Regions from separate parts of the Thioalkalivibrio sp. ALJ15 genome, predicted to be linked through region 2. Evidence: predicted binding sites of a transcription regulator. Region 2 holds the regulator's gene; the other holds the start of a gene.

Region 1 (3,626 bases), on a different contig from region 2:
GAAACTCTTCGTCGTGGTGATCCATCCCGGTCTCCTTGGGTGATGTTGCGTCGTGAGTCTGCGTGCCCGATCGATCGCTGCCGGGACCTTCGATGGCAGCAAACCAAGGTGCCGAACAACACGGCTGTGGGTCGGACAGCGTTGTAGTGCCTCTGGCCAGAGCCCATGCCGGGGCATCCGGCAGGAACCTGTCAAGTCCCTCACGGTCGTAAGGGTTTCAACACATACTTGAAACCGCATATAGGGAGAAGCACATGAAAAAAACACTGATGGCGCTTGCGGTCGCGGGCGCCTGCCCGGCCCTGGCGCTGGCCGAACCTCGTGTCGTGGACACGGATCGTAATGTCTTTATTCCCGCCGAAGAGGATGCCCGCGCGGTCCTGCGGGTTGCCGCGGTCTACAACGACGACGACTTCCGCATCCACTACGAGTACGAGACGGATACCCCCAGCTGGTATCACCAGGTCTGGCGCTACGAGGATGGCGAGTGGGTGCGCTACGGATCCGGCGGCCCGGGGCCGGACGAGCACGGCCTGTACGAGGACCGTATCTCCATGATGCTGGACGACGGCAAGGTGGAAGGCTTCGACCGCATGGGCGGGTGGATGACCGCGCATGACGGCATGCGCAGCCTGACCTCCGAGGTGGACGCGGATGCGGTTCGCGAGCATCCCAAGCTGGGTGGCGAGCTCGGGCGCAGCGATGTCCGCAAGTATCTCCCGCAGACTCGTGTTACGGACGACCCGGAAGAGACCTCCTGGGGTCAGATTCTCGATGATGACGCCGTGGATCAGCTGCAGTCCGATGGCGTCTTCCTCGACCTGTGGCAGTGGCGCGCGCACCGCAGCCATCCGATGGGTTATGCGGACAACAATTACGTGCTGCACTACCGCCTGTCGTCCGAGGGCACCAGCATGTTCACGACCAACTGGGACGACGATGCCGATCAACCCGCCTGGATGTTTGATCCGGAGAAGGTCGGAGCCCCCGCCCTGGAGTGGGAAGCGCTGATCGCCCGCGAGTACGGGCAGGACGATTTCTATTACATCCACGAGGGCAATGCGGTCGCCTTCGATCCGGACCACGACTGGCAGGAAGGCGACGTGATCCCGCAGCGGTTCCTGCAAGAGCCGAGCGGCAGTCGCGGCGCGATCCGTGCCGATGGTAGCTACGAAGACGGCGCCTGGCGGATTGCGCTGACCCGTTCGCTCGAGGCACCCAATGACCGTGACAGCAAGACCCTGGAACACGGAGCGTCCTACAACGTGGCCTTCGCGGTTCACAGTGCCGCGGGCGCGCGCTGGCACCTGGTCTCGCTGCCGATGACCCTGGGGCTGGAAGACGGGGAGGCCGACATCGTGGCCCGGCGCGTCGATGGGGATCTGGGCGACGCCGATCTGGAATGGACCGAGGTCGAGGTGTTCTACCCCGGGCAGATCACCTATCAGTTCCTGCACAGCGACAACCATCCTGGCCGCGAGCTGGTGCGTGAGGGCGAGGAGGGTGTGCGTGATCAGCACGACCTGGACACCCTGCCGGGCTTCATTGTCGACATGGAGCAGCAGCTCCTGCGCGACGCGGACTGAGTCGCGCTGATCGGCACCAGGCGCGCTCAAACCGGAGCGCGCCTGGTGTCGCCACTCGCGGCTGCCGGGGGCGCGCGATGCCCTCTTGCGATGCCATGCACGCAAAGGCACAAGGTTTAAGCTCGTGTCTCCCGGGTTGGCAAAACCGGCTCCCGCCACCGGTGTCCCACGCTGGGTCACAACTTTTGTTATCCCACATCTTCAACAGACAATCCTGGAAACCGTGCAGCGGCTATCCCGGATCCTGGTGCTGAAACGCCATTTCGGAGCCGGCAAGACCAGGCGGCGAAAGACCCGTTCCCCCGGATCGAAGCTGAATATGATCTGCATCAATGGATGACTGAGGTGGTTCGGTAGCCTGTCCCCAGGCCCAAAAGCCTTGTCCTTGCCGCCGAACGCCACCCTCGCAGCTCCGGTGTTCGGCCCATCCAGAGACGCGGACCCGCAGAACCGCGTCTGCTCCACAGGAGGTTCAGTATGAAACCGTTCCGCTTCCAGTCCCGTCCATTGGTCCACTCACTGCTGGCCAGCACCGTGCTGGCGGTCGCCAGCATTGGTTTCTCCTCGGCTCAGGCCGATAGCGAGGATGCCGAGGAGCTTCGCGATCGCGCGCGGGTGATGTTTGGCGCGGTCACGCCTTCCAACTTCGAGGAACGCAACGATCCCAAGGCCGTCCTCGGCGAGCACCTGTTCTGGGACCAGCGCCTGTCGCGGGACGGCATGACCGCCTGCGCCAGTTGCCATTACCAGGAGAATTGGGGTTCCGACCTGCGCCGCCTGTCCATTGATGCTCGCGGTAACGAGACCGGGCGTCATTCGCAGACCGTGTTCTTCTCCATGGACACCAAGGCCAACCGCTGGCTGGGCGACCGCGAGACGGGCGCCGAGCAGGCTCAGGGTTCGATTACCGGTTCGATGGGCTTTGACGAGCAGGAAGACATCCTGCCGCTGCTCGAAGAATTCGGGTATGCCGAGAAATTTGAGGAGGCCTTCCCCGACGACGATGACGCCGTGAACCCGGAAAACTATGGCCTCGCACTGCAGGCCTATCAGGCTACGCTGCGCAATCCGGCACCCTTCGATGACTTCCTGGATGGCGAAGACGACGTCCTGAGCGAAATCCAGCTGCGTGGTCTGCGCAACTTCATGGATGCCGGTTGTGCCGGTTGTCATGGTGGCCCGCTGGCCGGTGGCGAGCAGTTCCAGCGCTTCGGGGTGGTCGAGGATTACTGGGAACATACCGGCACCCATCCGGACGACATCGACGAAGGGCTGATGGCTGCAACCGGGGACGAAAGCGATCAGTACTTCTTCCGCGTGCCGATCCTGCGCAACATCGCCAACACCGGCCCGTACTTCCACGACGGCAGTGTCGAGACGCTGGAGGACGCAACCCGCATCATGGCGCTGATCCAGCTTGGGCAGGAACTCAGCGATGACGAGGTCGAGAGCATGGTGGCCTTCATGGAATCCCTGACCGGGGACATCCCGGTGAACTTCCGTCCGCCCGAGGGGGTTCCGTTTGACCTTCCGGAAGGGGTCAAGGATGCACTGAAGGAACGCGAAGGTAGCGACGAGCTCGCCAAGAGCGACTAACGGGCCTCGTGGTACGGCCTGCAACTGGCGGCCACCCTTGGGGTGGCCGTTTTCAGTTTGCGCTTTGGGTGGCCCCGGCCTCACCGCTGGAGGAAGCCTCGTGGCGGATCATGCGGTCCACGTAGAGGAAGCCAAACGGCACGACGCCGAGGAGCAGGACCAGAAGCCACTTCCACACCGACCAGCCGCTCAAGTGACTGGCGATCAGCGAGGTCGCACCGTAGATGATGAACAGGATGCCGTGCACCCAGCCGGCATAGGTGACGGCCAGCGGCATATCCGCATAGGTGCGCAGCGGCATCGCGACAAACAGCAGGGTGATGAGCGACAACCCCTCGAGAACGCTGATCAGGCGGAAAAATTTCATGGACTGCGGACCGGCTACACGGAAAACGTGGCGAAGGGTAGCACAGGCGATCCACGGCACTCGTCAACGGGCTGGCG
Region 2 (3,626 bases):
ACTGCCGCATCGGGCGCTTCGATCAGGTGATGGTCGATGTCGGCGACCATCAAAGCCTGTTCCACCACCTGTCCACGTTTGCCGGCCATGTGGAGGTTCTGAAGCGGATTCTTGATCACGCGGGGTCGGAGACCCTGATCCTGCTGGACGAGCTGGGTACGGGCACCGACCCCGACGAGGGCGCGGCACTGGCGATGGCGATGCTGGACGAGTTGCGTGCGCGTGGCACGCGCGGGATTGTGAATACCCACCTGGCGCCCCTGAAGGACTATGCCGCCCAGCACGCGGGCATCGTGAACGCCTCGATGCAGTTCGATGCCGAGACGCTGTCCCCGACCTACCGGCTGCTGATTGGCGAGCCGGGTGTGTCCTTTGGTCTTACGATTGCCGAGAAGAACGGGCTGCCGGCCCAGCTGGTTGCCCGTGCGCGCGAGCATTTCGCCGAACTCCCCACCGCCCAGGCCGGGGGCGATACCGGCAAGGCGTGAGCCCCGAGCGAGGCGTTACCACATGAGGTCGTCGGGGACGACGTAGTCCTTGTACGGGTCGTCGGGATCGGGCTCGGAACCGCCGCTTTCCTCGGCCGGGATAACCAGCGGCCATTCGGCATCCCGCTCGCGGATCTTGTCCGCGATGTCGCGCGGGATTACACGGAAACCCTTGCTCGGGTGCAGCTCCAGGCCGGCCAGCGCCGCGCGGCCGTCGACCAGGCGCTTGCGGGTGTCCTCGGTCACCGGCAGGTGGCGGACCTGCCCGTCGAACTGGAAGTGGTAGTCGATCGCGGCGTCGCCGGTGGGGATCGGGGCCAGGTGCTGGTTCACCAGTTCGCGAATCTGCGCCCGGCGCGCGCGGCGTTCGGCCTTTTCCTGTCGTTCCTGGTTCTTCTCCCGCGAGCGCTGGGCCTGCTCGGCTTGACGAGCCGCAGCGGCGCTAGCCTCGGCGTCGGCGGGCTTGCCCTTTTTCTTTTTCGGTTGTGTCTTCTGGGCCTTGTGCTTCTGGCTCTTGGCCTTGCGCACCTGTTTTTCGTCCACCAGCCCGGCCTTCAGGAGCTGATTGCGCAGATCGTCCGACATGCCGCTTGCCTGTAGAAAATGTGTCGGGAGGATAGCCCGAACCTCTGCTATGTGCAGCCGACGTGTGTAAGTTCGGGTAATCCGTCCAGGATCTCGGTCATGGGAAGGGTGGGAAACAGCAGGTGTAAACGCCGCGCAAGATCGGGAGTCGCAGCGGGATTGCCCAGCGCCTGCGTGCGCTGACACAGTCGCATCGCAGCCGTGCGCTCGCAAGCCAGCTCCAGCCCTTTCACGGCGTCGTACAGGGCTTGGCGTTGTCGCTCATCGGGGCTGTTGGGCTTGAGACGGCGGCGCAGGGCGCGCACGCGCGAGGTGGTTTGCTCGCGCCAGCGCGCGGCGGCCTGCATCAGCGCCTGCCAGTCGTGTGTGTGTACTCGCCGTGGGTACCACAGGGCGAACAGGGCGAGGATGGCATCGACCTCATGGGCATCCTGCCAGTGCAGCAGGCGTTTCCGTGCGGGGGCGCAGGCCCATATCCGCAGGGCGAAATCCCAGAAGCGGTCGAAGTCGTGTGGCCGGGCGGCCTCAGGCACTACTGGCGGCGGGCGTAAAAGTCACGCCGGCGGTACTGCGCAGGGTCGTCGGCTCGAGGATCTCGAGATCCCGGGTGTGCAGGTTGATTACCCCCTGGTTGCGCAGCTGTGTGAACAGGCGGCTGATGGTCTCCTGAGTCAGCCCCAGGTGGTTCGCGATGTCGGCGCGCGACATCGGGAGGTAGAAGCGCTCGGTGGACAGGCCCCGTGCACGATGCCGCTCCGACAGGGTGACGAGGAATGTGGCCAGGCGCTGCTCCGCCGTGCGCTGCCCGAGCAGGGCATGCAGGCTTTCGTCCTGAGCCAGCCCCTGGCTCATCACGTTCATCATGTGCTGGCGGAATGTCGGAAGCCTGCCGGCGAGGTCGTCCACATGGGTGTACGGGACTGCGCAGACACTGGTGGATTCGAGGGCGACCGCGCTGACCGGATGTTTTCTGGAGTGGATCGCATCCAGCCCCAGCAGATCGCCTGCGAGGGCGAAGCCGGTGATTTGCTCGGTACCGTCGTCGCCGATCAGAACGGTCTTCAACGCCCCGGTGCGTACGGCAAACAGGGTGTCGAAGCGCTCGCCCATGCCGAACAGCAAGGCCCCCTTTTCGATCGGACGGCGTTGCTGCACGATCTCGTCGAGTTGCCAGAGTTCGTTTTGTGGCAGCCCCATCGGCAGACAGAGCTGGCGCAGGGTGCAGTGTTCGCAGGCTTGGGTCGGGCGCAGTGTCATGTGCTCAGGTTAGCGGTTTTGCCATCGGTGAGGGAAGGTGTGTGAGGCCCCCGTATAGAGGTTGCCCGTATGAGGAATTCCGGTATTGTGAGTGTGGAACCTTTTGGAGTGGCAGGGATCAGCCAATTCAGAGGCTTGCGGCGGAGCGAGTGCGATATCTAGACTCTGTTTAATATAGCAGGCGATTCGCATGGGAAGGGACGCAATGATCGAACGGATGCTGAACGAATACATGCACCACGGCACGCTGATCCTGCGCGAGCCGGACGGGAGCGAGCGCCGTTTCGGGCAGGGGGCACCCGAGATCACGCTGCAGGTCCATGATCGGGCGGCCCTCAAGCGCATCGCGCGAGATCCCGGGTTTCAGCTGGGCGAAACCTATATGGACGGGCTCTGGTCGCCGGGTCCCGAGGGCATCCGGGTGTTTCTGGATGTGGCCATGCGCAACTTCGCGCCCAGATTCCAGCGTCGTGTGCACCCGCTGGTGTGCATGTTTCGCGCGGTCCTCGAGCAGGGCAACCGTATCGCGCGCAGCTACCAGAACATCTCCCATCATTACGACGTGGACGAGTGGCTGTTCCGCCGTTTTCTCGACGAAGGCATGTTCTACAGCTGTGCCTATTTCGAGCGCCCGGACATGACCCTGGAGGAGGCCCAGCAGGCCAAGTGCGCGATGCTGCGCAAGAAGCTGGTGCTGGAGCCCGGTCAGCGGGTGCTGGATATCGGCTGCGGCTGGGGTGGGCTGGCCTTTCACCTGGCCGAGAATGCCGATGTCCAGGTGGACGGAATCACCCTGTCCCGGGAGCAGCTGCGAGTGGCCCAGGCCGAGGCGAAGCGCCGCGGGCTGGACGATCGCGTGCGCTTTTTCTATCAGGACTACCGCGAACACGACGACCAGTACGACCGGATCGTCAGTGTCGGCATGTTCGAGCATGTCGGCGTGCCCAATTACGGCACGTTCTTCCAGCGGGTGAACGACCTGCTCAAGGACGATGGCGTGGCCGTCCTGCACACGATTGGCCGCCAGGGGCCTCCGGGGACCACCAACCCCTGGCTGAGCAAGTACATCTTCCCTGGCGGTTATACCCCGGCACTGTCCGAGGTGATGGAGGCGTTGGAGCCGACCCCGCTGCATACCACCGATATCGAGTTCTGGCGGCTGCACTATGCGGAGACGCTCGCCGAGTGGTATCGGCGGTTCCAGAACATCCGTGCCGAGGCAGTGGGCCACTTCGACGAGCGCTTCTGCCGCATGTGGGAGTTCTATCTGGCCAGTTGCGAGGCGACCTTCCGCTG

What was found. Region 2 encodes FNR, which switches genes on or off when oxygen is low (the NO sensors DNR and NnrR bind a similar motif). Its sites were predicted from a motif close to TTGATNTANATCAA; they were not measured.
Region 1: a site for FNR is predicted at 1,906-1,919, ahead of G015_RS0108765 (cytochrome-c peroxidase). Genes of this name have one in related genera too.

The regions. Positions count from the first base shown of each region.
Region 1 covers NZ_KB912058.1:411,455-415,080, forward strand. Annotated here, with positions in the region: gene G015_RS0108755 (rhodanese-like domain-containing protein) at 1-25, opposite strand, end outside; gene G015_RS0108760 (ethylbenzene dehydrogenase-related protein) at 255-1,586, shown strand; gene G015_RS0108765 (cytochrome-c peroxidase) at 2,064-3,182, shown strand; gene G015_RS0108770 (DUF3817 domain-containing protein) at 3,235-3,549, opposite strand.
Region 2 covers NZ_KB912057.1:259,373-262,998, reverse strand. Annotated here, with positions in the region: gene G015_RS0104860 (DNA mismatch repair protein MutS) at 1-488, shown strand, start outside; gene G015_RS0104855 (DUF2058 domain-containing protein) at 504-1,073, opposite strand; gene G015_RS0104850 (TIGR02444 family protein) at 1,121-1,606, opposite strand; gene fnr (fumarate/nitrate reduction transcriptional regulator Fnr) at 1,599-2,330, opposite strand; gene G015_RS0104840 (cyclopropane-fatty-acyl-phospholipid synthase family protein) at 2,536-3,626, shown strand, end outside.